Regions from separate parts of the Arthrobacter sp. SLBN-122 genome, predicted to be linked through region 2. Evidence: predicted binding sites of a transcription regulator. Region 2 holds the regulator's gene; each other region holds the start of a gene.

What was found. The regulator HrcA, encoded in region 2, represses chaperone genes, less so after heat shock. The targets are predictions, from matches to a motif close to TTNGCACTCGNNNNNNNCGAGTGCNAA.
Region 1: a site for HrcA is predicted at 5,221-5,247, ahead of groES (co-chaperone GroES). Genes of this name have one in related genera too.
Region 3: a site for HrcA is predicted at 7,090-7,116, ahead of FBY36_RS02170 (FmdB family zinc ribbon protein). Genes of this name have one in related genera too.

Annotation. Positions count from the first base shown of each region.
Region 1 is NZ_VFMS01000001.1:504,563-514,726, reverse strand. It holds gene FBY36_RS02290 (glutamate--cysteine ligase) at 1-804, opposite strand, end outside; gene FBY36_RS02280 (glycoside hydrolase family 3 protein) at 1,193-2,641, shown strand; gene FBY36_RS02275 (shikimate 5-dehydrogenase) at 2,667-3,485, shown strand; gene FBY36_RS02270 (class I SAM-dependent methyltransferase) at 3,490-4,716, opposite strand; gene FBY36_RS02265 (hypothetical protein) at 4,771-5,151, shown strand; gene groES (co-chaperone GroES) at 5,404-5,697, shown strand; gene groL (chaperonin GroEL) at 5,776-7,386, shown strand; gene FBY36_RS02250 (dihydrofolate reductase family protein) at 7,481-8,083, opposite strand; gene FBY36_RS02245 (ATP-dependent DNA ligase) at 8,140-9,663, shown strand; gene FBY36_RS02240 (DUF389 domain-containing protein) at 9,687-10,164, opposite strand, start outside.
Region 2 is NZ_VFMS01000001.1:4,134,924-4,144,657, forward strand. It holds gene ybeY (rRNA maturation RNase YbeY) at 1-195, opposite strand, end outside; gene FBY36_RS18985 (PhoH family protein) at 192-1,280, opposite strand; gene FBY36_RS18990 (GerMN domain-containing protein) at 1,699-2,616, shown strand; gene FBY36_RS18995 (16S rRNA (uracil(1498)-N(3))-methyltransferase) at 2,603-3,382, opposite strand; gene dnaJ (molecular chaperone DnaJ) at 3,385-4,512, opposite strand; gene hrcA (heat-inducible transcriptional repressor HrcA) at 4,601-5,614, opposite strand; gene FBY36_RS19010 (DUF3097 domain-containing protein) at 5,788-6,636, shown strand; gene FBY36_RS19015 (DUF4870 domain-containing protein) at 6,789-7,199, shown strand; gene hemW (radical SAM family heme chaperone HemW) at 7,322-8,551, opposite strand; gene lepA (translation elongation factor 4) at 8,577-9,734, opposite strand, start outside.
Region 3 is NZ_VFMS01000001.1:480,371-490,534, reverse strand. It holds gene guaA (glutamine-hydrolyzing GMP synthase) at 1-1,431, shown strand, start outside; gene FBY36_RS02180 (DUF4011 domain-containing protein) at 1,562-5,845, shown strand; gene cpaB (Flp pilus assembly protein CpaB) at 5,872-6,618, opposite strand; gene FBY36_RS02170 (FmdB family zinc ribbon protein) at 6,760-7,035, opposite strand; gene FBY36_RS02165 (5-formyltetrahydrofolate cyclo-ligase) at 7,146-7,766, opposite strand; gene galU (UTP--glucose-1-phosphate uridylyltransferase GalU) at 7,874-8,779, shown strand; gene FBY36_RS02155 (GNAT family N-acetyltransferase) at 8,784-9,404, shown strand; gene FBY36_RS02150 (hypothetical protein) at 9,510-10,164, shown strand, end outside.

The DNA of each region.
Region 1 (10,164 bases), 3.6 Mb from region 2:
GTCCACCAGGCACTGGGTGAGGGCCGCAATGGCGCCCACTTCCTCCAGCGTGGCCAGGCCATCGCAGATGCGCATCTCGATGGTCCCGAGCGCAGGCACGGGCCGGATGTCCCAGCGGATCTCGGAGATGGTGTCGATGACGCCGGTGGTGGTCATATCCTGCACGTAGGACTCGTATTCCTCCCAGGATTTGAACTGGAAGGGCAGGCCTGCGGTGGGAAGCTGCTGGAACATCAGGGCGCGCTGGGAGGCGTAGCCGGTGTCCTCGCCGCCCCAGAACGGGCTGGACGCGGAGAGTGCCTGGAAGTGCGGGAAGTAGTTGACCAGGCCGTCCAGGACGGGCAGTGCCTTGTCCCGGCGGTCCAGGCCCACGTGTACGTGGACGCCGTAAATGACCATCTGCCGGCCCCACCACTGGGTGCGGTCGATGAGTTTGGCGTAGCGCGCCTTGTCCGTCACGGGCTGCAGCTGCGGCGGGCTGAACGGGTGGCTGCCGGCGCAGAACAGCTCCACGCCCATGGGATCGGTGATTTCGCGGACGGCGGCAACGGACCGGCTCAGGTCCTCTTTGGCCTCGGCGGCTGTTTCGCAGATGCCGGTGACCAGTTCCACCGTGTTCAGCAGCAGTTCCTGCTTGATGTGCGGATGTTCGTCGTCTTCGTTGAGTTCCGGGTGGCGGGAGGCCACGCCGCGGAGTACCTGGTTGGCCACGGAAGCGAGCTCGCCCGTTTTTCCGTCCACCAGGGCAAGCTCCCACTCAACACCGAGGGTTGACTGCCTCGATGACGCGAAGTCGATCTTCACACGTTTCCTTACTGTCCGGTTTGCCGCTGGCTGATGCCGCTCACAGGCTGCGCCGGCTGGCGAACGGGTGGTTCAAGTCTAGTGCAGGGGTAGCATCGTATTGATGGCCCCGTTCCCCCTGCGTCACAGCGCCGCCAAAACCAGTCCCGCCAAATCCCTCCCGCTCCTCCTGGCCCTGTCGGCCCTGGCCCTGGCCTCCTGCACCGCCTCGCCAAACGCGGCCCCGCCGTCGTCCCCGGCTGCGCCCGCCACTGCGTCCCCTTCCGCATCAGCAAGTACGACGACGGCGCCTCCCACCGCTTCTGCCTCACCTGACCCAGGCTCCCGCCCGCTGGGGTGGGGCCCGGAGCAGCGCGACCAGGATGCCGCGGCAGCCGCTGTCAAAGCCATGTCGCCGGAGCAGAAGGCCGGGCAGGTGCTGATCCCGTTCTTCAAGGGCAGCCAGGTGGAGGCGCACGCCGCGCTCATCCAGCGCCTGCACCTGGCCGGGTCCATCATCATGGGCGACAACGTGCCCCGGGACCCGCAGGGGAACGTGGACGTTGCCGCCATGGGTGCCGTGAACCAGCGGCTGCAGCAGGCCGCTTCCGCCGACGGCCGGGGCTGGCCGGGCATCATCGGCGTGGACCAGGAAGGCGGCGCCGTGGCGCGCCTGGGACGCCCGCTGACCGAATGGCCCACGCCCATGAGCTACGGTGCAGCTGGCAACCAGGCCCTGACCCGGGAAGCAGGAAAGGGTTTGGCCAGTGAGCTGGTGCCGTTGGGTTTCGACCTCGACTTCGCGCCCGACACCGACGTCACCATCGGGCCCGGCGACCCCACCATCGGTGCCCGCTCCATGTCCGCCGATCCGGCCGCCGCCGCAGCCCACGGGGTGGCCTTTTCCCAAGGCATGCTGGACGCGGGTGTGCTCCCCACCGTGAAGCACTTCCCCGGCCACGGCTCGGTGACAACGGACTCCCACCTCAGCCTGCCCGTGCAGCCGGCCGGCCTTGACGAACTCCGGGCCCGGGACTGGAAACCCTTCCAGGCAGCCGTGTCCGCGGGCCTGCCCATTGTCATGACCGGGCACATCGCCGTGCCTGCGCTGGAACCCGGCGTGCCGGCGTCGCTCTCCGCACCAAGCTACGCCGTGATGCGGGACCTGGGCTTCAAAGGCGTGGCCGTGACCGACGCCCTCAACATGGGGGCCGTGGACAACCAGTACCCCGCCGGGGCGGCAGCGGTGAAAGCCCTGGGAGCCGGCGCCGACCTGCTGCTGATGCCCGCGGACGTGGAACAGGCGCACGCCGCCATCCTCCAGGCCGTAGCCGCCGGGACCCTTCCCGCCGCCCGGCTCGATGAGGCCGTGCAGCGGGTGGCCACCATGATGATCTGGCATGCCCGGACCACGGCGGCCGCCGCAACAGCGGGTGCAGGTTCTCCGGCCGGCAGCGGCGTCGCGTTGTCGGCACGGGTTTCGGCATCGGCCCTTACCGTTGTCTCCGGTCCCTGCGGCGGCCCCCTTGTTCCCGGTGCTGTACGCGTGGCCGGCGGGGGACCGGGGGACCGGGAGCGCTTCGAAGCAGCCGCTGCCCGCTCCGGCCTGGCGGTTGGATCAGGCCCGCTGGTGAACCTGATCGGCCTCGGCGGGAAGGCGGCGGGCGGGGACATCGCCGTGGCCCTCGACGCCCCCTGGCCGCTCCAGAACTCCACAGCCCCGGTCAAGCTGGCGCTGTATGGCCGCACCGACACCGCCTTCGACGCGCTGGCCGCCGTGCTGGCAGGAAAGGCGCTTGCTCCCGGGAAGCTGCCTGCCGCCGTCGGGCCCTTTCCTGCAGGGACCGGCTGCCCCTGACCCGCGGGAACGCTTTAATGGTCAGGTGCCCATTCTGAATAAAGACATGACCCTCTGCATCTCGCTCTCGGCCCGGCCCAGCAACAACGGGACCCGCTTCCACAACCACCTGTACGGGCAGCTGGACCTGAACTGGATCTACAAGGCGTTCGCGCCCACCAACCTGGAACAGGCCATCGCCGGCGTCCGGGGGCTGGGCATCCGCGGCTGTGCCATCTCCATGCCGTACAAGGAGGACGTCATCGCGCTGGTGGACGAGATGGACCCCTCCGCCAAGGCCATCGACTCTGTGAACACCATCGTGAACACGGAGGGGCACCTCAAGGCGTACAACACCGACTACACGGCGATCGAACAGCTGCTGGCGTCAAACGCAGTCCCCACTGACTATTCGGTACTGGTCCAGGGTGCGGGCGGCATGGCCAAGGCCACGGTTGCCGCCCTCCGCGATGCCGGCTTCAGGAACGTCACCGTCATCGCCCGGAATGAGGCTGCCGGCCGTGCGCTCGCCGACCAGTACGGCTTCCAGTGGCGGGCAGCGCTCGACGGCGGCACGGCGGACCTGATCATCAACGTCACCCCCATCGGCATGGCCGGCGGCGCCGAAGCGGACAGCCTATCGTTTCCCGCGGAGGCCATCCAGGCAGCCCGGCTGGTCTTCGACGTGGTGGCGCTCCCGGCGGAGACGCCGCTGATCAAGACGGCCCGTGTGGCAGGGAAACCGGTCATCACGGGGGCCGAGGTTGCCACCATCCAGGCACTGGAACAGTTCGTGCTCTACACCGGCGTGCGTCCCACCGCGGAGCAGGTGCGGGCAGCCGAGGAGTTCATGCGCGCGCAGTAGGCGCCTATGCCGGTTCCACCACGATCGCTACCCGGTCCTCCCCAATACGGGTCAGGACCAGGGTGGCGGTCCTCGCGGAACCCTTTTTGGAGTTCTTTCCGCCTGGCAGCAGCTGCTTCCGCAGCTCCTCCGGCGTGACCGCGGTCCCACGCTTTTTGATATCCAGCACGGTGATGCCCTCCTGCTTCACCCACGCCTTGAGCGCCTTGACGTTGTAGGGCATGACCTCCAGGACCGTGTAGGCCCGGGCGAACGGGGTGTCCAGGAGTTCCGGGGCGCAGATGTAGGCGATGTGCTCGTCCACCAGGTGGCCGCCGAGCTGCAGCGCCACGTCCGCCACCAGCCCGGCGCGGATCACGGCGCCGTCGGGTTCGTACAGGTAGCCTTCCACCGGTCCCACTGGCGCGGCCGGGCCGGCGCCGAAATCGTCCGCGCTGGTCAGCTCGGCGGGCCCTTGGGAACCCAGGACCAGGGCTGCCCGGCGGACCCCGGGCCTGCGCACAGCGTTGAACCAGAGGGTCACTTCGGTGACGTCACCGGCCGCGGACACCCATTGGGCTTCGCAGTCTGCAGGAACAGACTCGTGCGGCATGCCCGGGCCCATCTTCACGCCCACGGCCTTCCCGCCAGCAGCGAGTGACTCCACGAAGGACAGCGGCGGGGAGAACGCCTCGGGGTCCCAGATCCGCTTGGTTCCGGAGGTGGAGGTGACCCGGCGCGCGGGATCCAGCCAGACGCCGTCGATTCCTTCCAGCGGGACTGATGCCGCGTCGGCGTGGACCACCGTGGCATTGGGGAACGGGATGAGGTTCATGGTGGCGCAGGCCGCGGTGGTTTCGTCCATTTCCACGGCGGTGACATTGATGTCCAGGGATGCCAGGGCCATGGCATCGGCGCCCAGCCCGCAGCCCAGGTCCGCCACGCGGCTGATCCCGGCAGCAGCGAACCGCTGCGCGTGGTGCGCGGCGACGTTCAGGCGCGTGGCCTGCTCCAGGCCGGCCTGGGTAAACAACATCTGGCGGGCAAACTCGCCGAATTTCGCCTCTGCCCTGGTGCGCAGCCGCGACTGCGTCAGGACGGCGGATACGAGTTCGGCAGGGTGCCCGGCCTTCCGGAGCGCGGAATTGAGCTCAAAGGAGTCCTCGTCCCGGTAGGGGCCCAGCGATGCCAGCAAGTCCCAGCCTTCGGGGGTCAAAAGGGGTGCAATCTGGTCCTGGGGAGCGTGAGCCATGGGTTCCAGCCTAGTGGAGGAGCGCGCGGCCGGGATGCCGATACTGTTGAAACCATGGATGAGAGCACAGCCCCTGTGGAGCCCGGCGGACACCAACCCAGGGGCCGCGGCCCGGCAAGGTTTGCCCGTCCCGTCCTGATTGCTGCCGCCGCGGTGGCGGTGGTCTGCATCGCCCTGCTGGTGATCATTTTCCTGCTGGACACGTTCAACGCCACCGTCTATTCCGTGGGCGGCAACGACATCCAGGACAACACCCAGGAGTCCCGGGACATCCGGGGGCTGTACGACGGCGCGCGGATGGGGAGCATCTTCGTCCTCGTCATTGCGGCGCTCGCCGCAGCCGGGGCCGGCTGGGTGCTCTTCCGCGCCCGTAAGGCAGGCGGCGGCGATGCCGACGGCGGCGAAGACGTGGACTTCGACGACCTGGGCCGATAGGGGAGCGTGGCCGTTGCCCCGGGCCGCCGTCGTCGGACCCTGGAAAAGGCGTACGCCCATGACGAAACGTTGGCACTCACCTTGACCGAGTGCTAACCCTTACATAGAGTCTTCATTAGCACTCTCCCTAGGAGGGTGCTAACACATGAAGAGCTGCCAGCCAGGCTGCTGCCGGCACCGCGACGACGGTTTGCCAGCTACGGCGGAAAGCTTTCCAGTCCACGAATTTGCTGACGAAAAGGAGAGGTCCGAGTGTCGGTCTCTATTAAGCCTCTTGAGGATCGTATCGTTGTCCGCCCGCTCGAAGCCGAGCAGACCACGGCTTCCGGCCTGGTCATCCCGGACTCCGCGCAGGAGAAGCCGCAGGAAGGCGAAGTTGTTGCAGTAGGCCCCGGCCGCTTCGAAGATGGCAACCGCGTTCCCGTTGACGTAGCCGTTGGCGACGTCGTCATCTACTCCAAGTACGGCGGAACCGAAGTCAAGACCGGCGGCACCGAGTACCTCGTGCTGTCCGCCCGCGACGTCCTGGCTGTCGTCGTAAAGTAACTCTTTCGGATCCCCGTGCCGCCGGCCATGCTCATGCTGGCCGGCAGTGCGGGGTTCTGTCTTTGAAAGGACAAAACCATGGCAAAGCAGCTTGCGTTTAATGACGCTGCCCGCCGGTCCCTTGAGGCCGGCATCGATAAGCTCGCGAACACCGTCAAGGTGACGCTCGGCCCCCGCGGCCGCAACGTCGTCCTGGACAAGAAGTGGGGTGCCCCCACCATCACGAACGACGGCGTCACCATCGCCCGCGAAGTGGAACTGGACGACCCCTACGAGAACCTCGGCGCCCAGCTGGCCAAGGAAGTAGCCACCAAGACCAACGACGTTGCCGGCGACGGCACCACCACCGCGACGGTCCTGGCCCAGGCCCTGGTCAAGGAAGGCCTGCGCAACGTGGCAGCGGGCGCTGCCCCCGGCCAGATCAAGCGTGGCATCGAAGTTGCGGTTGAAGCCGTCGCTGCCCGCCTGCTGGAGAACGCCCGCCCCGTCGAAGGCACCCAGGTGGCAAACGTTGCCGCCATCTCCGCCCAGAGCGACGAAATCGGCGAGCTCCTGGCCGAGGCCTTCGGCAAGGTGGGCAAGGATGGCGTCATCACCATCGAAGAGTCCTCCACCACCCAGACCGAACTGGTCCTCACCGAGGGCATGCAGTTCGACAAGGGCTACCTGTCCCCGTACTTCGTCACGGACGCGGAACGCCAGGAAGCAGTCCTCGAGGACGCGCTCATCCTGATCAACCAGGGCAAGATCTCCTCCATCCAGGAATTCCTGCCGCTGCTGGAAAAGGCGCTCCAGGCCTCCAAGCCGCTGTTCATCATCGCCGAGGACGTCGAGGGCGAGGCCCTGTCCACGCTGATCGTCAACCGCATCCGCGGCACCCTGAACGTTGTTGCCGTCAAGGCCCCCGGCTTCGGTGACCGCCGCAAGGCCATGCTGCAGGACATTGCCACCCTCACCGGTGCGCAGGTTGTCTCCCCGGAGCTGGGCCTGAGCCTGGACACCGTTGGCCTGGAGGTGCTGGGTACCGCCCGCCGTATCACGGTCACCAAGGACAACACCACCATCGTGGACGGCGCCGGTTCGGCCGAGGATGTGGCCGCACGCGTTGCCCAGCTGCGCGCCGAGGTTACCCGCACCGACTCCGACTGGGACCGCGAAAAGCTCCAGGAGCGGCTGGCCAAGCTGGCCGGCGGCATCGGCGTCATCAAGGTGGGTGCCGCAACCGAGGTTGAGCTGAAGGAAAAGAAGCACCGCATCGAGGACGCCGTGTCCTCCACCCGCGCTGCCCTCGAAGAAGGCATCGTGGCCGGCGGTGGCTCCGCCCTGATCCACGCCCTCAAGGCACTGGATGAGGATGCTTCTGTGAAGGCCCTCGAAGGTGACGCTGCCGCAGCTGTCGGCATTGTCCGCCGCGCACTGGTGCAGCCGCTGCGCTGGATCGCCCAAAACGCCGGCTTCGACGGCTACGTGGTCACCTCCAAGGTTGCCGACCTCGAAACCAACAACGGCTTCAACGCCAAGTCCGGCGAGTACGAGGACCTGATCGGCGCGGGCGTCATCGACCCCGTCAAGGTCACCCGTGCTGCCCTCCGCAACGCGGCCTCCATCGCCGCCCTGGTTCTCACCACCGAGACCCTTGTCGTGGAGAAGCCGGCCGAAGAGGACGAGCACGCAGGCCACAGCCACTAGTCCCTTCTTAAAGGGGCCACGGCAGGCGCCATACAGAAAACCGGTCCAGCATCAGCTGGGCCGGTTTTCTGTATTCCTGTAAGGATGCTCGGTATCAGCCGGCGTCCATCTCCGCCGTTTCGACTCCGCCTGCACGCTCATAAACCAGCGACACCGCACCCTTGGGGTAGCTGCGTGCCGGCTCGGCGAGGCGGAACGCGGCGGGTATGGTCCCGGCGTCGAACAGCCGCTTGCCCTGCCCCAGGGTGAGCGGATACAGCCAGAGATGGAGGCGGTCCAGCACCTCTGCCTCCAACAGTGATCGGATGAGGACCCCGCTGCCGAACATGTGCACCTGCTGGTACTCGTCGCGCAGCCTGCCTGCCGCCATGGCATCCGGCAGCACGGTGGTGCCTGCCCATGCCGGATCAGTGAGGGAGCCGGACACCACAAATTTGGGAACCCGGTTGAGCGTCTCCGAGATGTCCCCTGACTGGTGGGGCCAATAAGCGGCAAAGATGTCATAGGTTTTTCGCCCGAGGAGCAGGGCATCCATCCGCTCGATCCCAGCTGCAATGGCGGCGCCGGACTCATCGTCGGACACCGGTGCCTGCCAGCCGCCAAAGGCGAAACTGCCCTCAGGGTCTTCTTCGCGGCCGCCGGGCGCCTGGTAGACGCCGTCGAGGGTGATGAACAGGTTCGCAGCGATGAGTCCCATGCGCCCATTCTGGAACCGGACCGTGGGCCTGTCCAGTGCCGTGGCAGGATGGTGCCATGCTGCTCCTTGAGCTCGTTAAAACCGCGGAGGCCGTCACCTCCACCCGTTCCCGGCTGGCGAAAGTGGATGCGCTGGCCCAGCTGCTGGTCCGGCTTGAGCCTGCGGAAATTCCGACGGCGGTGGGCTGGCTCGTTGCCAAGCCCCGCCAGGGACGCGTGGGCGTCGGCTGGAGCGCCGTGGCTGCGGCCAGGGAGGAACCCGCCGTCGAGCCAACCCTCACCGTGGCCGACCTTGACGCTGCCCTGGACCGCCTGCTTGCCACGGCGGGTACCGGATCGGGCGCCGGGCGCGCAGCTACACTGCGGAAGCTAATGGCGGCGGCAACCGCGCCGGAGCAGTCATTTATCGCCGGGGTCCTCCTTGGCGAGCTGCGCACCGGAGCCCTGGAGGGCGTGCTGACGGATGCCGTTGCCCGGGCCGCCGGGAAGCCCGTTGCCGCCGTACGCCGCGCTGCAATGCTTTCCGGGGACCTGGGCGGAACCGCCATGCTGGCCCTTACGGGCACCGAAGCCGAGCTCGACGCCGTCGGCCTGGTAGTGGGCCGCCCCGTGCAGCCCATGCTCGCGGCCACCGCGGGCAGTCCAAGCGCAGCCCTGGAAGCCACTGGGGAGGCGTCTGTGGAATACAAGCTCGACGGCGCCCGCATCCAGGTGCACCGGGCCGGCGACGACGTCAGCATCTTCACCCGCAACCTGGCCGACGTCACCCACCGGCTCCCCGAGGTAGTGGAGGTAGTGCGCGGACTGCCGCTGCGGGACGTGATCCTCGACGGCGAAACCCTGGCCCTGGACGAGGAAGGCGGCCCGCGGCCGTTCCAGGAAACCATGGCGCGCTTTGGTGCGGATGCAGCGCGGGAAACGCTGCTGCATCCGTGGTTCTTCGACGTGCTGCATCTCGACGGGCGGGACCTGCTCGACGAGCCGCTGTCCGCCCGGATCAGTGAGCTCGAGCGCATTGCGCCTGAGCACCGGATACCGGGAGAGGTTACGGCTGATCCGGTCGTCGCGGAGCGGGTGTCGCAGGAGGCGCTCGCCGCCGGGCACGAGGGCGTCGTGGTGAAGGCCATTGGTTCCACCTATGCGGCCGGCCGGCGCGGGTCCAACTGGGTGAAGGTCAAGCCGGTGCTGACGTACGACCTGGTGGTGCTCGCCTGCGAGTGGGGATCCGGACGCCGCACCGGGACGCTGTCCAACCTGCACCTGGGCGCCCTTGACCCTGAGGGGGAGTTCGGTGAACCCGGGGGCTACGTGATGGTGGGCAAGACCTTCAAGGGCCTCACCGATGAATTGCTGCGGTGGCAGACGGAGAGATTCCAGGAGCTTGAGGTGCGGCGCACTGCCGGCACTGTCTGGGTTGAGCCGGTCACTGTCGTCGAAATCGCGATCGACGGCGTGCAGCAGTCGCCGCGCTACCCGGGCGGCATCGCCCTGAGGTTTGCCCGGGTCAAGCGCTACCGCGACGACAAGGCTCCGGCGGAAGCGGACACCATCCAGACCCTGCGCGGCCTGCTTCGTTCATAAAAAACCGCGTCACCCGGCACTGCCTACCGGCGGCTCCGTGTCCGCTGCCGCCTGAGGCTCCGCGCCACACCGTGGGGCACCCGCCTGTAAACCATCCGGTAAAAGAGCAAAACCGCCAGGGCGGCCACCACGATGCCCACGAGGTTGAGCAGCAGCTGGAGGGCAGAGCCGGCCGCCTTCTGGTATTCACCAAGGACCAAGGCCACCGCAACGTAGCCTGCCGCCGGCACGGTGGTTACCGAGATGAAGACGCCGATCAGTGCCGCGGAGCGCCGGCCGATGATGGAGAGCATTCCGGCGATCCCGGCCAGGACGGCCACAATCATTGAATACGGGCCCGGATGGTAGATGAATTCCACCGCAGAGCCCTTGTCCAACGCATCGCGCGGGAAAAGACCGAGCGGCACCGACAGCCACGCCGTCAGCGCCGCCAACAGCATGGCAACCGGAAAGCCCACGCACAGCGCAACAGCCGCGCGCCGGCCAAGCTTCCACTGGCGG
Region 2 (9,734 bases):
CGAGAGCACGTCCGTGGCGCCCGGTTCATCCATCAGTTCAATGTGCAGCTTCTCCATGGCCGGCTCGTCCACCAGGAGGATGGACAGTTCGGCCTGCGGATGGATGTAGAGCTGCTCAAAAATGTACCGCGACAGGGCCACGAGCCCGGACTCTTCCACCTGGACGCCGGACTCGTTGTTCACCTCGATACTCACGCGTGTTCCCCCCGTTTTTCCCGGCCGGCTGAATGCTTGACCCGGTTCCGCTGGGTTTCATCCCAGATGCTGTAAGCGTTGACAATGTCCCCGACAAGACGGTGCCGAACGACGTCGGCGGCGTCCAGGACAGAGAAGCTCACGCCCTCAATGCCCTGCAGGATCTCCTCGACGATCCGCAACCCGGAACGCGTCCCAAACGGCAGGTCCACCTGGGTGACGTCACCGGTAACCACCATCCTGGATCCGAAGCCGAGCCGGGTGAGGAACATCTTCATTTGTTCCGGCGTGGTGTTCTGCGCCTCGTCGAGGATGATGAAGGCGTCGTTAAGGGTCCGGCCGCGCATGTAGGCCAGGGGCGCCACTTCGATGGTGCCGGCTGCCATCAGGCGCGGGATGGACTCGGGGTCCATCATGTCGTGCAGGGCGTCGTACAGCGGCCGGAGGTAGGGATCGATCTTGTCGCTCAGCGTGCCGGGGAGGAAGCCAAGCCGCTCCCCCGCTTCCACGGCGGGTCGGGTAAGGATGATCCGGCTGACCTCTTTTTGCTGCAGCGCCTGGACCGCTTTGGCCATGGCCAGGTAGGTCTTGCCGGTGCCGGCGGGGCCGATGCCGAAGATCACCGTGTTGGCGTCAATGGCGTCAACGTAGTTCTTCTGGTTCAGCGTCTTGGGCCGGATGGTCCTGCCGCGGCTGGAGAGAATGTCATGGGTGAGCACGTCCACAGGATTCTGCAGCGACTGGGTGCGCAGGAGGGACACCAGCTGCTGCAGCACCGCAGGCGTGATGACTGTGCCGCGGGCCACCAGGCCGCGGACTTCCTGGAGGAGCCGCATGATGCGGGGCACATCGCCTGAAGGGCCGCTGATGGACAGTTCGTTGCCGCGGGCATGGAAGTTGACGTCCGGGAACTGCTCTTCGATAAACCTCAGGGCCTCATCATGGCTGCCAAGTGATTGAACCATCTGGTCGGAGTTCTCAAAGAGGACCACTTCCGTCCGGGTGCCGGGCAGGGAGTGCGGGAATTCCCCCGGACCGCCGTCGCCCGTGTTGAGCCGGCGCTTACCATTTGCTGATTCAGTCATGGTGCTGGCCCGCAGGCCTGTGGTCCCCTCGAAGATCGACATCACTTGTTTGCTTTGGCTGATGCCGGCGCCCGTTGCCCGGTGCTCCTTGCCCCAGCGATCCCTCCATCTTACGCCAGCACCGGACCAGGCCGGATATCCGGCCGCAGTGGAACCTCGAACATGGAACATGGGCAAGGAGCCTCACGGGGGCTCTGGGGCGGCCTTAGGTATCAACTTCATATCGGCCTCATATCGTTCCCGTTGCAGTTGCGGTGGAGAAGGCAAAGAGCGCCGGAGCGGCAGCGCCATTGTGTAATGCTGGAAATCCAGCATCTGCTGGAACACCAGGCCGCCAGGGGGATCGGCCCGCCACCCAGGAAAGGACAAGGGCAGGACAGTGCCGGAAACCTCTGCGCCCGAAAGGGCTGGACGACCCATGGGCCGCCTGCGCCCCGCCGTCCTGGCAGGAGTCCTGGTTCTGGTTCCGGTCCTGGCGGCATGCACGGCCGAGGGCGGTCCCACCCCCACCGGCACCATCGCCTCGGTTCCGGCCACGGGCGGCACCATGCCAAATACGCTTTCCACCAGCGCCCCGCTGGAAACCACGCAGTCCTCCAACAAGGCCCCGGTCTACTGGATCGGCCGCAGCGGCGGGAACATCTTCCTTTACCGCGAATTCCGCGATGTCCCGGAGCAGGAGAACCCTGTCACCCGCGCCCTCCGGGCCATGATGTCGGAGAAGCCGCTGGACCCTGACTTCTTCACGCCCTGGCAGAACCCGGACAAACTGGCCACCTCGATTTCCGGCAAGGACGTCATCACGGTGGATGTTTCAGCCGACGCTTTCAACAGCAATCTCGACGCGGACATGGCTGCCCGCGCCATCCAGCAACTGATCTACACGGCAACCGCCGCGGCCGCCAGTTCCGGCCTGATCGACACGGGCCAGCAGATCCGGGTCCGGATACTTGTGGACGGCCACACCGACTACGTGGCGTTTGGCAGCGTCCAGCTGGGCGCGCTGATGACCCGCGCCGCCGGCCTGGTGGCCCCGGTCTGGATCATTGACCCGCAGGAGAGCGCCGAGGTTGCGGGGGGCAGCGTCAAGATCACTGGCCGCAGCACGTCCCCGGGGGCCAAGCTCCGCTGGCAGATCCTGCAGTCACCGGATGGAGGCAGCAAGGCACCTTTCCTCACCGGAGAAACCACGGCGGGGGCGGAACAGGGGCAGGCCGGGGTCTTCACGCTGGCCCTGAACCTTCCGCCCGGCGACTACGTGCTGCGGGTGGCCCAGGCCGGTTCCGGCGGGGAACCGGACCGGAACGAGGACACCAGGTCCTTTAGGGTCCGGTAGCCGTCCAGCGGCCAAGGACGTCACTGGCAAGCACGACGGCGGCGGGCCCGGCGGTGGAGGACCGCAGGACATGGTGCCCCAAGAGGGCGGTCACGGCGCCTTTATCGCAGAGTTTGGTTACTTCGCGCGGGCTGATGCCGCCCTCCGGGCCGACGACCAGCAGAATTTCACGGGGTCCCGCGCCAGCAGTCGACTGCCATCCCTCAAGGACCGTGCGCAGCGGCCGTACGGCGTCTTCGTGCAGGATGACGGCAAGGTCCGCCGCTTCCACGGCAGCTGAAAGCCCTGCAGTGTCGACGGCAGGCCGCACCTCGGGAATCCGGGCACGTCTGGCCTGTTTGGCGGCCGCGGATACGGTGGACTCCCATTTGGCGTGCGCCCGGGCGGCACGGTCACCCTTCCAGCGGACGATGGAACGTTCGGACTGCCAGGGTACGACCGCGTCGATGCCCAGTTCGGTGGCCGTCTCGATGGCAAGTTCGTCGCGGTCGCCCTTGGCCAGGGCCTGTACCAGCACCAGCCGGATGTCCGGCCTGTCTTCCACGGTAAGGGTCCCGCACTCCACCTCGAGACCGGAGGGGGCGGCAGAGACGACTTTCCCGGTCATCCGGGTGCCGGCCCCGTCGACAATGTCCACCGCTTCGCCCGGGGACAGCCGTTTGACGGTGACGGCATGGCGCGCCTCCGTCCCCTCGAGGACGAAGAGTTGACCGGCAGCCATGCCGTCCAGCGAACCGGCGGCTGTGAAGAAGACGGGGTTGCTCACCGCTACAGGTTACCGAGCCGGTCCCGGAGCTTGGCGAACATGCCGCCGCTGGCGGCAAGCTTGCCCTCGGTGATCTGTTCGCCACGGACCTTGGCCAGCTGGCGCAGCAGGTCCTCCTGTGCGGGGTCGAGCCTGCCCGGAGTGTCCACCTGGAGGTGGACCTTCAGGTCGCCGCGGCCGTATCCCCTGAGGTGTGTGACACCGAGGCCGCGCAGGGTGATGATTTCCCCCGACTGGGTTCCTGGCTTGACGTCGATCTCCTGGGTGCCGTCAAAGGTTTCCAGGCTGACGTCCGTGCCCAGGGCAGCCGCCGTCATGGGGATGTGCAGAGTGGCGTGCAGGTCGTCGCCTTCCCGCACGTAGGTGGCATCGTTGTTGACGCGGATCTCCACGTAGAGGTCACCGGCCGGACCGCCCGCGGGGCCGGCTTCGCCCTGTCCGGAGAGCTGGATCCGGGTTCCAGTGGCCACGCCGGCGGGAACCTTGATGGTCAGTGAGCGGCGGCTGCGGATACGGCCCTGGCCGCTGCACTCGTTGCAGGGGTCCTTGATGACCGTGCCGAAACCTTCACAGGTGCCGCAGGGGGCGGCCGTCATGACCTGGCCGAGGATGGAGCGGACGGCCCGCTGGACCTGGCCGCTGCCGCCGCAGATGTCGCAGCGTTCAGGATGGGTGCCGGGGCGGCAGCAGGACCCGTCGCAGGTGGGGCAGACCACGGCGGTGTCCACTTCGAGTTTCTTGTTGACGCCGAACACGGCGTCCCGGAGGTCGATCCGAACGCTGATGAGGGCGTCCTGGCCGCGCCGGACACGCGAGGCCGGACCGGACGTGCCGCCGGCGCCGAAGAAGGTGTCGAAGATGTCCTGGAACGCGAACCCCTGGCCCGCATAGCCTGCTCCGCCGAAGCCGTTGTCGGTGCCGTTCTCGTTGCCCGTGGTGTCATAGATCCGGCGCTTCTGGGGATCCGAAAGCACCTCGTAGGCGTGGGTTACGGCCTTGAACCGCTCTGACGCGTCTGCGCCGGGGTTTACGTCAGGGTGAAGGGTGCGGGCCAGCTTGCGGTAGGCCTTTTTGATTTCTTCGCCCGTAGCTTCGGGTGAGACTCCAAGGACGTCATAGTGGCTGCTCAAAATACGTATCTCTTCCTTGTTGTACTGCAATTCAATTCGGCGGCCCGGCTCTTGCTTCCCGGCCGGAGCAGGCTCCGGCGGCTAAGAGTCAGGGCCCCAAAATCCTGGAAAGGTAGCGCGCCACTGCCCTGACGGCGGCCATGGTGGTGGGATAGTCCATCCGGGTGGGCCCCAGGATCCCTACTTTCGCGGCACTGTCCGGACCGTAACCGGTGGCAACGACGGAGGCTTCGGCAAGGCCGTCGTACGGGTTCTCCCTTCCGATGCTGACAGCGACGCCGCGGTGGTCCTGGGCCATTTCGCTCAACAACCGCAGCATCACCACCTGCTCCTCAAGCGCCTCGAGCACAGGGCCGATACTGAGGGGGAAGTCCACGTTGGATCTGGCAAGGTTGGCGGTGCCTGCCATGACCATCCGCTCTTCCCGGCTGTTTTGTGCCAGGCCCTCCAGCCCGAGCGCCAGTGCGTGTGCCGCCTGCCGCTGCTGGTGCGGGGCTGCGGCCACGACGGCGGGCAGCGCCTGGGCCAGTTGGCTCAGCGGTGTTCCCCCCAGCGCACCAAGGAACCGGGTACGCAGTTCAGCCAGCGCGTCGTCGCCGAGGTCCTGCCCGACGTCGATCACCCGCTGCTCCACCTTGCCGCTGTTGGCAATCAGGACCACAAGGACCTTGCGGGGGGCGAGCAGGACGAATTCGATATGGCGGACAAGTGCCCTGCTCAGGTGCGGATACTGCACCACGGCAACCTGGTTGGTCAGCTGGGACAGCAGCCGGACCGTACGCTCCAGCACGTCGTCGAGATCGTCCGCGCCTTCGAGCAGGGACTGGATGGCGCGGCGTTCAGCGGCGGAGAGCGGCTTGACAGCGGAGATCTGGTCGACGAAAAGCCGGTAGCCCTTGTCGGTGGGAATCCGGCCGGCGCTGGTATGCGGGGCGGTGATCAGCCCCTCATCCTCCAGGGCAGCCATGTCGTTGCGGATGGTGGCGCTGGAAACACCAAGATGATGCCGCTCCACCAGGGCCTTTGACCCAACCGGCTCGCGGGAGTGGACGTAGTCCTCCACGATGGCCCGCAGTACTTCCAGCTTGCGTGGCTCGCTCACTCTCCACCTCCATCCCATGGTTCGGGGCGCATGCCCCTCCCGATGCAACCCACTGTTAGCACTCGACATGCCCAAGTGCTAACAGTCTATTATGCCTCGGCCCGTTGTTAGCATTGGTACCGCTCCGGGCGAAATTCCGGGGCTGAGGACCTAGCGCTAGGCGGATCGAATCCATGGATTACCAGAACTGGGGCCCACGGGGCATATCGGCTCCCGCGCGGACGGAACTGCCCGAGGTTCCCGTGGAGCGCGGAATGGTGCTCGAGGAAGTGCAGTCCGGCTGGGTGGGTGCCGTGACCCGTGTGGAGAAATCCGGCGGGATGCATGTGGTGGCGCTGGAGGACAGGCGGGGAAAGTCCCGTTCCTTCCGTCTTGGGTTCGGTTTCCTCCTTGAAGGCCAGCCCATCCGGCTGATGCCGCCGGCGCCGCGGACCGCGGCGGGTCCGGCAGCGGGCAGGACGGCGTCGGGATCGGTACGGGTGGCCGGACAGCGGGCCCAGGTAGCCAAAGCCAGCCGGATCTGGGTGGAAGGCAAGCACGACGCCGAACTGGTCGAAAAAGTCTGGGGAGACGACCTCCGGGTGGAAGGCATCGTCGTCGAGCCCCTGCACGGCATTGACGACCTCGCCGCAGCCGTGGCGGACTTCAGCCCCGGGCCCGGCCGGCGGCTCGGCGTCCTGGTGGACCACCTGGTTCCCGATTCCAAGGAGTCCCGCATCGCGGAAGCCGTCATGGCCTCCCCGGGTGCCGCCGGGAACGTCCTGATTGTTGGACACCCGTACGTGGACGTATGGCAGGCGATCCGGCCCGCTGTCCTTGGGATCGACAAATGGCCTGCCGTCCCCCGCGGGCAGGACTGGAAAACCGGGATCCTGAAGGCGTTCGGCTGGCCCCACGCGACCAAGGAAGATATCGGCCTTGGGTGGCAGAAACTGCTGGGCGCCGTGCGCACGTATGCAGACCTCGAAGCATCCCTGCTGGGCAGGGTTGAAGAAGTGATCGATTTCCTGACCGTGCCCTGAAGGGCGGCGGGCCGCCCGCGACCCAGTATTCTTGGTAGTGCGGTTCCTTATTTGAGGCACTGCAGCATTTTTCCGGCACTGCACGCGTTTTCACGCTCTGCATGCGCCGGAATCCGTACCCAGCACCACTTGCACCTTCGAAGGAACAGACTGTGGCAGAAAACGCACGTGATCACAGGGATGGCCAGGGCCGTTCCGAGTACCATGGCGTCCCCGCCAATGCCCTGCCGCTTACGGCCAGCGAAGACCGCCAGTGGGCAACACTCGCGCACTTCGGCGGGATCCTGGGCTGCATCCCCGCGCTGCTGATCTATTTGATCTTCCGGGACCGCGGCCCGTTCACCGCCCAGGAGTCCAAGGAAGCGCTGAACTTCAGCCTGCCGCCCACCATTGCCGCCGTGCTGGCCAACATCCTGGTGTTCATCCCTTACGTCGGGAACATTTTCGCGGTCATTGCCACACTGATCTGGGTGGCGCTCACGTGCTTCTCCGTCGCCGCCGGGATCCACGTCAACCGGGGCCAGCCGCACCGCTACCAGTACAACCTGCGCTGGATCAAGTAATCCCCACCGGCTCCCAGCCCTCGCAAGCTCGGGCCCTCGCCGCAGTGGGCCCACCCAGCGGCATCCTAGCCTCGCTTCGCTTCGGCCAGGGAACCCTGCCGGCGTGGGCCCGGCCCTTGGGGTCAGTCCGGCAGGACCCGGCGGACTACTGCGTCTGCCAGCAGCCTGCCCTTCAAGGTCAGGACCAGTCGGCCGCGGAACGCAGCGGCAGGATCCACGAGGCCGTCGGCGATAAGCCCGGCCACCTCGTGCCGTCCACCGGCGCTAAGCGTAGAGAGGTCAAGGCCGGACTGCAGGCGCGCTTCCAGCATGACCCGCTCCAGGTTCCTGGTTTCCGCGTCCAGGGTTTCCCGGCCGGCGGCGGGCGAGAGCCCCTGGGACAGCCTGTTCGCATAGGCCGACGGGTGCTTGACGTTCCACCAGCGGACCCCGCCCACGTGCGAGTGCGCGCCGGGCCCGATTCCCCACCAGTCGTCACCCCGCCAGTAGGCCAGGTTGTGGCGGCAGGCCTGTTCCGGAGTCCGGGCCCAGTTGCTGACCTCGTACCAACCAAGTCCGGCCTCGGTGATCAGCTGGTCGGCGAGCTCGTACTTATCGGCGTGGTCGTCGTCGTCAATTCCGGGAACCTCGCCCCGGCGCATCTGCGCGGCCAGCTTGGTGCCCTCCTCGACGATCAGCGCGTACGCGCTGATGTGGTCCGGCCCGTAGGAGAGCGCGGTCTCCAGGGAGTGGCGCCAGTCGGCCAGCGACTCCCCCGGCGTCCCGTAGATCAGGTCCAGGCTGACAGCCAGTCCTGCCTCGCGCGCCCACTGCACCACCTGCGGCACCCGGCTCGGGGTGTGGGTGCGGTCCAGGACCTTCAGGACATGTGGAACTGCGGACTGCATGCCGAAGGAGACCCTAGTGAAGCCGGCTTCCTTCAGGACGGCAAGGGATTCGGGTGTGACGGAATCCGGATTCGCCTCCGTGGTGACCTCGGCGCCGTCCTCAATGCCCCACTGGTCGATGGCAGCCCGAAGGATCATGGCCAAATCGTCCGCGGGCAGCAGCGTGGGTGTGCCGCCGCCAAAAAAGACGGTGCCCAGCTTCCGGGCAGGAACGCCCGACGCCGAGAGGACCTTCGCTGCCATCGCCACCTCTGCCGCTGCCGTGCCGGCATACGCATCCTGGGAGGCCCCGCCGCCGAGTTCCGTGGCGGTGTAGGTGTTGAAGTCGCAGTAGCCGCAGCGCACAGCGCAAAACGGGATGTGGACGTACAAGCCGAACGCCCGGTCCGCCGCACCCTCCGCTGCCTGGGGAGGCAGCAGACCGTCCGACGGCGCCGGGTCACCGAGGGGAAGAACGCTGGGCATCAGCGGGCCCCCCGCTGCGCGGTGATCACTTCTTCTTGGCCTTGTCCTTTGATTCGTCGGTGGTCAGGGCGGCGATGAACGCCTCCTGCGGCACCTCCACCGTCCCCACCATCTTCATGCGCTTCTTGCCTTCTTTTTGCTTCTCCAGCAGCTTGCGCTTACGCGAGATGTCACCGCCGTAGCATTTCGCCAACACATCCTTGCGGATGGCACGGATGCTTTCGCGGGCGATGATCCTGGAGCCGATGGCTGCCTGGATGGGCACCTCGAACTGCTGCCGCGGGATGAGTTCACGGAGCTTGCCGGTCATCATCACGCCGTAGGCGTACGCCTTGTCCCGGTGGGTGATGGCGCTGAAGGCATCCACCTGTTCGCCCTGGAGCATGATGTCGACCTTCACCAGATCGGCAACCTGCTCGCCGTCGGCTTTCCAGTCCAGGGAGCCGTAGCCCCGGGTCTTCGACTTCAGGATGTCGAAGAAGTCGAACACAATCTCAGCCAGCGGCAGGCGGTAACGGATTTCCACCCGGTCCTCCGAGAGGTAGTCCATGCCGCCCAGGACGCCGCGGCGGGCCTGGCAGAGTTCCATGATGGCACCGACGAATTCGCTGGGCGCCAGGATGGTGGCGGACACCATGGGCTCGCGGACCTCGGCAATCTTACCGGAGGGGTACTCGCTGGGGTTGGTCACCCGGACTACCTTCTTGTCCTCAAGGGTTACCTCGTACTCCACGTTCGGCGCCGTGGAGATGAGGTCGAGGTTGTATTCGCGCTCCAGGCGTTCGCGGGTGATCTCAAGGTGCAGGAGGCCCAGGAAGCCCACGCGGAAGCCGAAGCCGAGCGCAGCGGAGGTCTCCGGTTCGTACACCAGCGCGGCATCGTTGAGCATGAGCTTTTCGAGGGCGTCACGGAGCACAGGGTAATCGGCCCCGTCCAGCGGGTACAGGCCGGAGAACACCATCGGCTTGGCATCGGCGTAACCGGGGAGCGACTGGGCTGCCGGCTTGGCCAGGTTGGTGACGGTGTCGCCCACCTTGGACTGCCGGACGTCCTTCACGCCGGTGATGAGGTAGCCCACTTCACCGACGCCCAGGCCCTTGGAGGGTGTGGGTTCCGGCGAGCTCACGCCGATTTCCAGCAACTCGTGGGAGGCCCTGGTGGACATCATCTGGATGCGCTCGCG
Region 3 (10,164 bases), 3.7 Mb from region 2:
AACCCCGCCGCCATCATCCTTTCCGGGGGGCCCTCGAGCGTTTATGCCGACGGCGCCCCGAGCGTGGGTGCCGACCTCTTTGAAGCCGGCGTCCCCGTCTTTGGCATCTGCTATGGGTTCCAGGCCATGGCCAACGCCCTGGGCGGCAAGGTGGACAAGACCGGACTGCGGGAGTACGGCTCCACCGAAACCACCATCCTGGGTGATGGCCGCTCTGTGCTGGAAGGCATGCCCCAGCACCAGAAGACCTGGATGAGCCACGGCGACTCCGTCCACGAGGCGCCTGCCGGGTTCGACGTCCTGGCCACCACGGCCGGCGCCGAGGTAGCAGCGTTCGCCAACGAGGAAAAGTGCCTGTACGGGGTTCAGTGGCACCCGGAGGTCAAGCACTCGGACTACGGCCAGCAGGTGCTGGAGAACTTCCTCTTCAAGGGCGCCAAGCTCGAGCCCAACTGGACCACCGGCAACATCTTGGAAGAGCAGGTGGAGCGCATCCGCCAGCAGGTGGGGGACGCACGGGTCATCTGCGGCCTCTCCGGCGGCGTTGACTCCGCAGTGGCCGCAGCCCTGGTCCAGCGGGCCGTGGGTGACCAGCTCACCTGTGTGTTCGTTGACCACGGTCTGCTGCGTGAGGGCGAAGCCGAACAGGTGGAGCGCGACTTCGTGGCCGCCACCGGCGTGAAGCTGTACGTGGCCAACGAACAGGAGCGCTTCCTCTCGGCCCTGGCCGGCGTCAGCGATCCGGAAACCAAGCGCAAGATCATCGGCCGCGAGTTCATCCGCGCCTTCGAAGAAGCCGAACTTGCCATCATCGCCGAGGCAGCTGCCCACGGCGAAAAGATCAAGTTCCTGGTCCAGGGCACCCTGTACCCCGACGTCGTCGAGTCCGGCGGCGGCGAAGGTGCCGCGAACATCAAGAGCCACCACAACGTGGGCGGCCTCCCCGAGGACCTGCAGTTCGAACTCGTTGAACCGCTGCGCGCCCTGTTCAAGGACGAGGTCCGCGCCGTGGGCGCCCAGCTGGGCCTCCCGCAGGAGATCGTTGGCCGCCAGCCGTTCCCCGGCCCGGGCCTGGGCATCCGGATTGTCGGCGAGGTGACCAAGGAGCGGCTGGACCTGCTGCGCAAGGCAGACGCCATCGCACGCGCCGAGCTCACGGCAGCCGGCCTGGACAACGAAGTGTGGCAGATGCCCGTGGTCCTGCTCGCAGACGTCCGCAGTGTGGGCGTCATGGGTGACGGCCGCACATACGGGCACCCCATCGTGCTTCGCCCCGTCTCCTCCGAGGACGCCATGACAGCGGACTGGTCACGGCTGCCCTACGACCTCCTGGCCCGGATCTCCAGCCGGATCACCAACGAGGTGGACGGCGTCAACCGTGTGGTGCTGGACGTCACCAGCAAGCCGCCGGGAACCATCGAATGGGAATAGCATCCTAAGTGGCCGGCCTCCGCCAGCGGGGGCCGGCCACTGCTTTTCCCGGACGAATCCTTCGGCAATTTCCCGTGCTCCAGTGTTGCGGTCTCTCAAGTCCGGCGCCGGACCGGCTACTCTCGAATCTATGCCGGTATGGTCCAGGACGTCACGTGCAAACGCAGAAAAGAAGGCAGAAGTGTCAGTTGGTCAAGGCCACCCGGAAGGCTCGGAAGAGCTTCGTAAATGGCTGTCAGGGCTTAAACCCGTCACCGGCGCGGACACGATGCTGCGCTTCACCAAGACGCCCGAAGGCTCCATCGACCTGACATCGGCGCACCCCTCCGGGCTCGCCCAGCTCATGGCCGGGCGCCGCACACGCCTGTCCACGCTGATCCGTGACAGGCAGCAGTATGTGGTGGCCGCCCGTGCTTCTCGCAACATCCGGTCCAAAATCTTCGAGCTCGCCAACGACCGCGGCATCGATGCCGGATACCTGTCCGCGGGCACCGTGGTGTGGACCTCCGCCGTCGGCGGCAAACCCCAGCGGGTGTCCGCCCCGGTCATGCTGACCGCCATTTCCCTCACCGTGCGGCCGGGGGAGGACGACTTCGAACTGCAGCTCACGGAGCAGGCGCACATCAACCCCGCCCTGGTGCGGCACCTGAAGAACATCCACGGAATCGTCTTCGACGTCAACGCCGTCACCCGCCTCGCCTACAGCACCGCCCGGTTCGACCCCCAGCCTGTCCTGGACCGGCTGGCTACACTGATCCGGCCCATCCACGGAGCGGAAACCCAGCACAACCTGCTCGTTTCCACCTTCGCCGACCTCTCCGGCAACCTCGACGACCCCTGGATCAACGACTCCCATCCCGTGGTGTCCGCGCTGGCCACTGCCGCCGGCGGCGAAATGGTGGACGTCGACCAGCCCGACCCGTCCCGCTTCCCCCACCTGGACAACAGGGATCCCAAGGACGAACTGCTGCTGCTGGATGCGGACACTGACCAGCAGTACGTCATCGACGCGGCCCGGGCCGGGGACTCCCTGGTTGTCAGCAGCCCGCCCGGCACCGGCCAGACCCAGACGGCCATCAACACCATCGGTGCCCTGGTGGACGCCGGCAAGACAGTACTGGTGGTGGGCGACCGCCGCGCCAGCCTCAACGAGGTCTCCGGGCACCTCGAGTCGCTGGGGCTGGAGTCCATCCTGTTCCAGCTCACCGGAAACGTCACCGCGCAGCAGCTGAAAGGCCAGCTGGTCCGGGCCATTGTGCGGAACGAAAAGTCACTGGAACCGCAGCTCGGGAACCTCCACAACACCCTGGTCGAGCACCGGCACGCGCTCATGGACCACGTGGCGTCGCTCCACAACGTCCGCGAGCGTTGGGGCTGCTCGCCCTACCAGGCCATGCAGTCACTGGCCGAGCTCACCTCCATCCATCCTGCGCCGGCCACCACCGTCAGGCTCAAGCGCAGCGTGCTGGACAGCATCCGGGACCGCGAGGAACTGGCCGGCAGGCTCAAGCGCGCCGCGGAACTGGGCAGCTTCAGCAAAGCGGCCACCACCAGCCCCTGGCACGGGGCCCGGCTGTTGACGCGCAAGGAAACCGAGGAAGCCCAGGACCTGGTCCGCTCCGTCGCCAAGAGCCTTCCCCTCCTGAGGGACCGCATGGACGCCGTTGCGGAGCACGCCGAAATCCGCCTGGGCGAGTCATTCGCCGAGTGGGGCGAGCAGCTGGAACTGCTGGTCGCCGTCCGTGGAAGCCTGGACAAGTTCACCCCGGACATCTTCGACCGGCCGGTGACGGACCTTATTTCCGCCACTGCCCCTTCTTCCTGGCGGCGTGAGCGCGGTATCGAGCTGACGGCCATGCAGCGCTCCAGGCTGCGCCGGGTAGCCAAGGAATACGTCCGCCCGGGTGTCCACATCGCAGACCTGCACTCATCCCTGGTGCTGGTCCAGGAACAGCGTGCCCTGTGGGCGGGGTACGCCACCACCCAGCGGCACCCCGCCGTTCCCTCCGGCCTGGCCGAAATGAACGCCATGTACCGGTCCCTGGACCAGGAGCTGGCACAGTTGGGCGAGGCGCTGCAGCATACGGAGGGCGGCGGGTCGCTGTCCACCGTTCCCTACGCGCGGCTGATGGAACGCCTGGAGCGCTTGGTGGCAGACAGCGATACGCTCAAGACCCTGCCCGAACGCACACTCCTCATCGAGAACATGCGCGAACACGGCCTGGGCGAACTCCTTGCCGATCTCGCCGAACGGGAAGTCCCCGAAGGGTCCGTAGCCGCAGAACTGGAGCTCGCCTGGTGGCAGTCGGCCCTTGAGGCAATGATCAGCGGTGACGACTACCTGGCCATGTCGGACGGCGATGCACTGCGGCAGCTTGAAGCGGAGTACCGGCTGGCGGACAACGCGCACATCGCCAGCGGCGCCGCCCGCCTGCGGTGGGACCTGGCCGAGCGGTGGCGGACCGCCATCGCCGCCCAGCCGCGCCAGGCCGATCTGCTGCGCAGCCTGCTCAAGGACGGACGGGTGTCCCTGCCGGCCCTGACCGCGCAGGCTCCGGACCTGATCGGCACACTGGTTCCGGTATGGTCCGTGAGCCCGTACCTGATGACGGGCCTGCTTCCGGCTGAACAGCATTTCGACGCCGTCGTGATCCTCGATGCGGAAGCGACGTCCCTGCAGGCCGTCCTGCCGTCGATCGCGCGTGCCCGGCAGATCATCGCCTTCGGCGATTCGCGCATTGCCACGCCGCGGACCTTCACCGTTGGGGTGGAGCGGCTGGCGCCGGGAGAGTCCGCCCACCAGCGGGTGGAGAGTGCCTTCACCGCGCTCTCCGCCGTGCTTCCGGTATGGCGGCTCAACGTGGTGTACCGGGCAGTGGATGAGGACCTGGTCCTTCAGCTGAGCAAGAACTTTTACGACGGCGGCCTGCGCCGGCTGCCCGAAGGCCAGTCAGCCACGGGGCTGGACCGGTCACTGCTGGTGGAGTACCTGCCCGACGGCACCGGCCTTCCCAGTGCCGACCATGAGGGTGTCGAGTCCGTGGTTGCCGAAGTCAACCGGGTGGTGGAACTGGTCTTCGAACACGCCCGCCTCCGTCCCCGGACCTCGCTGGCCGTGGTTACCGCCAGCCTCCGGCACGCTGCCAGGATTGGTGAATCCATCAGGCTCCAGCTGTCCAACCAGCCGGGCCTGGCCGGTTTCTTTGGCGCCGGCCCGGAGTCCTTCCGGGTGGTGGACCTGGAACGAGCGCAGGGACTGGTCCGCGATCACGTCATTTTCTCGCCGGGTTTCGGGCGGACCCCGCACGGCCGGGCACTCCACAACTTCGGACCGCTGTCCGCCGAGGGCGGCCGGGAGAAATTTGCCCTGGCGATGACCCGGGCGCGGCGTTCCATGCACGTCCTCACCTGCTTCCGGCCGGAGGACCTGGACCAGACCCGGCTCACGCACGGGGCGGTTGACCTCTACACGCTGCTGGACCGGGAAATTTCCGGCAACACAGATCTGGGCACGCCCGCATCCCGTGCCGCGGCCAGTGAACAGGCGCTGGGAGCGGATCCGCTGGTGGCCGATCTGGGGGACAGGCTGCGGGCCCGTGGCGCCAGGGTCTGGCACCAGTACGACGGCGCCATCGACGTGGTTGCCGCGGCGGACCCCCTGAACACCATGGGCCAGGACGACATCGACCTCCCGCGGCCCGTAGCCATCGAGTCCGATGGCACCGCGCAGTACCGCACCATGAGCGTGCGTGAGCGCAGCAGGCTGCGGCCGCAACTGCTTGAACGCCTGGGATGGCGGTACATGCCGTTGTGGACCATTGAGGTTTTCACAGACCCATCCTCCTGCGCCGACCGCATTGCGGGGTATCTTGGCCTTGAGAAAATGGTGCTCCCGGGACGGAGTCCGTCCTCCACCGGGTTCCTGGACGACGACTTCAACCACGCGCTTCATGGAATCGACGGGACGCCCTCTCCCGGTGTCTCCTACCTGCCATCCGAGGCTGGTGTAAGCCGAAACAGTGATGGAAGCCGCCGGCAGGAAGAGGGCAGCCAAGGCAGGCGGGTCCAGCATCCGGGGGAAACAGATGCGATGACAACAGAAGACAGGCCTGGGAACGAGAGGCCCGAGGAAGATATGCGCCAGAACGAAAACGACCAGAACGAAAACGACCAGACCGGGAACGACAACCAGACCGGGAACGACAACCAGGCCGGGACCGACAGCCAGGACAAGCCCGGGACCGGAGCAGCAGCTGCCGTTCCCGCTGATCCCACCGCCGCCAAGGCAGGGTCGGGCGGTACTGGGGAGATTCTCCCCAGTAAGGCGGCAGAGGACGACGCACGCAGCTGGGGTGACCGCGAGGACGACCACGACACCTGGCTGAAGGAACAGAAGCCGCCGCACTGGGGCTGACCACCGCATTCCAGCGGCGCCGCGGATCATGGCTGCCCCACCAGAACGAAGAACAGCCTGCCTTGGGTTGAGGCCCCGGCTAGGCGTGATGACTGTTCCGCTGTGGCTGCCACGACGATCAGCCCATCCGTCTCTGTGGTGCCCAGCCATTGTCCGGTCTGGCCGCCCTTGTTCGAGGTCCACAGCACGGGGACGGCCGACGCCAACACTTCGGAGGGACCCTGCTGGTCGAACCCATTGGCGGATGTCAGCACCACGTTGACCAGCTGGCCGGGGGAGACCAGCTGGATGGACGAGGCATCTGCCATGCGCAGGGGAACCGCCGCCGAACCGGGCGGCGTCCCTGCCAGGAGCCCGGGGCCCAGCAGCTGGGCATCGGTGAGGAGCTGGCCCTTCCGGAGCGGAGCCGCAAGCTGCTTGCCCGTGGCTGCGGCGCCGTCCCGGAGGAAGCCGTCGGCTACCATTCCGGGAGGCACCTGGACGCGGTCCAGATCGGCCGCTGTTACAGCGGTTCCGGCGGGCAGGTCCCGGGCGGCGGCCAGCGCAGTCACAGTGGAGAGCGGGGCAGGAGTGAGCTGCTGGACGGCGATTGCTGCAGCTGCGCATAAAAGCAGTGCCGCCGCGAGGCGCCGGTTGCGGCTTAGCCAGCCGGCAAACCGGGAATGCAGTGGGCGGTTTCCGGGCCGGCGCCCGAGCTGATGCGCGCTGGCGGCACTGTGGGTGTTCCCGGGAAACCGGAGGCTGTCACGGCGGCGGCGGGGGAGTATGGGCATGCGCCCACGCTAATTGCTGCCGCCACGGCAGGGGAGCCAGGACGGCTGCTATGTGGACAAAGGCGGCCGGACGCTGCTTGAACCTGCGTGGGAAGCGCCCGGCCGCGGTCGTAAAGACCGTCGTCGTAAAGACTTGGTTGCTTAGCTGGCGGCAGCAGCGGCCGGCGCCGAAGCGGCGGGGGCGGCGGCAGGCGTGGCCGGAGCCGCGGCCGGTGCGGGAGAGACGGAGCTGCCCTTGGAATCGCGCGAGTCGGTGCGGTAAAAGCCCGAGCCCTTGAAGACGACACCGACGCTGTTGAACTTTTTGCGCAGCGTGCCCTGGCATTCAGGGCAGGACGTCAGGCTGCTGTCCGAGAACGACTGGACAATGTCGAAGGCGTGGCCGCAATCCTTGCAGGCGTAAGCATATGTTGGCACTGGTGCTCCTCCTCTTGGGCAAACGAGAGGTCCCGTGCTGCCGTGGGTAAACCATTAGCAGTCGCAGGGCCTGAGTGCTAATTCTATCACTGCGTCCGGACGGTCCGGGCTTAGGCGCTGCCCGCCAAGGGCCGGTAGCCGGACGGAGCCAGGACGGCCGGGACCGGCCGGTCGAACTCCTCGGCCGGAATCCGGCCGGCGGGCAGCAGTTCATCGTCGTAGATAACAGCGGCCAGTGGAATTTCCTTCCCTGCCGTGGCGAGGTGCCCCAAGAACTTGTCGTAGTACCCGCCGCCTTGGCCGATCCTGTTGCCGGCGAGGTCCACCGCGGTGGCCGGAATGAAAAGCATTGCTGCACCGCCGGCTGTGTCCGGACCGTGCCGCTGCCCAGCGGGTTCCAGTATTGGTGCATATTTGCTGCGTTCGAAGCCGGTGTCCGGTGTCCAAAACACCCAGCTCAATTCCCGGCCGGGCTCGCACACGGGAAGCAGCACTTGGTGCCCGCTGTGATGCAGGGCGTTAATCAGGGGCAGGGTGGGCGGTTCATGTCCCACGCCCAGGTACACGCAGGCAATACCAGGGCGATCCCCGGTGACCGTCCTTGCCCATTCTTTCCCATGGGCAGCCAGCGCCGCCCCCGCCGCTTCCAGCTGCGCCGGCGTAAGGGCTGCCCGTCGACGCCGGTGCGCCGCCCTGATGTCGTCCTTGACCGCGTCGGTCTCCTGCAGCATGGTGTCCTTCCTGCATTGGCCGGTGTTCCGGGGACTTTTCAAGCCCCGCATGCGGGCCTGCCGCGCCGGTGGTTACTGAAATGCTTGACTGACGTTAGATTAGTCCGGTGAACACCAGTAACCCCAGAGTCCGCAAAGCCGTCATTCCCGCCGCGGGCCTGGGCACCAGGTTCCTGCCTGCCACCAAAGCCATGCCCAAGGAAATGCTTCCCGTCGTTGACAAGCCTGCCATCCAGTACGTGGTGGAGGAAGCTGTCCACGTGGGCCTCCACGACGTACTGATGATTACGGGCCGGAACAAGCGGGCCCTGGAAGACCACTTTGACCGTGTTCCGTCCCTTGAGTCCACCCTCCAGGACAAAGGGGACACGGAGAAGCTTGCGTCCATCCAGGCAGCCAGCCAGCTTGGCGACATCCACTATGTCCGGCAAGGCGACCCCCACGGCCTGGGCCATGCGGTGCTCCGCGCAAAACAGCACGTGGGCGACGAAGCGTTCGCCGTCCTGCTGGGCGATGACCTGATTGACGCCCGCGACGAACTGCTCAGCACCATGATCGACGTGCAGGCGAAAACGGGAGGGTCCGTCGTCGCCCTCATCGAAGTGGAACCCTCGCAGATCAGTGCCTACGGATGCGCCGACATCCAGGAGATCGACGGGGAAGACTACGTCCGCGTCAACCGCCTGGTGGAGAAGCCTTCCCCGGAGGAAGCGCCGTCCAACCTGGCCCTGATTGGGCGCTACGTCCTGCACCCAGCCGTGTTCGGGGTCCTTGAACACACAGAGCCGGGGCGGGGCGGGGAGATCCAGTTGACGGATGCCCTCCAGGAACTTGCGTCCGGTGACGGTGCGGGGCATGGGGTGTACGGCGTCGTCTTCCGGGGTCGGCGCTACGACACGGGCGACAAACTCAGCTACCTCAAGGCCTGCATACAGCTCGCCATCGACAGCGACGACCTGGGCCCGGGCCTGCGCGAATGGCTGCCGGGTTTCACCGCGGACCTTTCCCGGTAGCGCCATGCGCAGTGGTCCCATCTGGCCGGTCACGCTCGAGTGCGGCGATCTGGTCCTGCGGCCAATCCGGTACCGCGACAAACAGGAATGGATGGAGGTGCGCTCTCGGAACAGCGAGTGGCTGCAGCCTTGGGAGGCCTCCAACCCCGATCCATCCGGGGGGCTGCCGGATTACCGGCACATGGTCCGGTCGCTCAAAGCGCAGGCCGCCCAGGCCACGGCACTGCCCTTCCTCATTACCGAGTGGCGGCCGGGGCTCAGGAGCCCCGCCATTGTGGGCCAGCTGACCGTGTCCTCGATTGTCTGGGGTTCGGCCATGATGGCGACCCTTGGATACTGGGTGGACCAGGCGCGGGCAGGGCGGGGGATAGCCCCCACCTCCGTGGCGCTGGTGACCGACCACTGCTTCCGTGCCCTTGGCCTGCACCGGATGGAAATCAACATCCGGCCTGAAAACGGGCCCAGCCTGCGGGTGGTGGAGAAGCTGGGTTTCCGGGACGAGGGGTACCGGCCCCGCTTCCTGCACATAAATGGCCAATGGGCGGACCACCGATCGTTCGCCCTCACCGCCGAAGAAGTCCCGGAGGGCCTGCTGGGTCCCTGGCTGGCCTCGCGCCGGTCATAAATCAGACGGTTTGCCGGTGGCGGGACGACACACCGCCCGTAATGCGGCCTGAGCAGGCATGATGCTCATACGGTTTTGAGTGTGGACTTCCCCCTTAGCAGCTCAGTGATCCTTGTGGTTGCCGTCGCGCTCTGGATTGTTTGGGTTGCCCCTTACGTCCTCCGGAACCGCAGGCACCAGTTCCAGCCCGCCGGCGAATTCCGGGCAGACGCCCCCGCCGATGAGGGGCCGGAACCGCCCACCGGCCTGGTCTTGAACGTCGCCGCCCAGCAGGAGAAAGCCATGGAAACCAGGAAGAGCCCGGCATCCGGTGCCGGCACCGCCAGCACCCCGCCTCCGGCCCAGTTCCGCATCCGCTATGGGCGGACCGCGTTGGCCCTTGTGGGGCTGCTCTCCCTGGTGACTGCGTTCATCTCGGGTGTCCTGGCAGCGTTCGGCATTGGTACGGCCGCCCTTCCGCTCCTATGTACGGTGCTGACCGTTGGTTCTGTAGCGTTGCTGCGTTTCCTCGCCGTCCGGGACCGTAAAGCAAAAGTCGATGCGGCGTTCCGCTCCGCCATGAGTGCACCTGCGCGCCGTCCGGAGATGCGTGAAGCGATTCCGCCGAAGCCTGAGGCTGCGCCGGCCAGGCCGGAGAGCCCGCTTTTCGACGCCGAGGCAGGCGAGGCCAAAATCAAGCGGCTGACGGCTGTTGAGCTCCGTGAAGCGGCCCTCGCCGTCGCTGTGGCTGCCGGTGACACCAGTGCTGCACAGGCGGCTC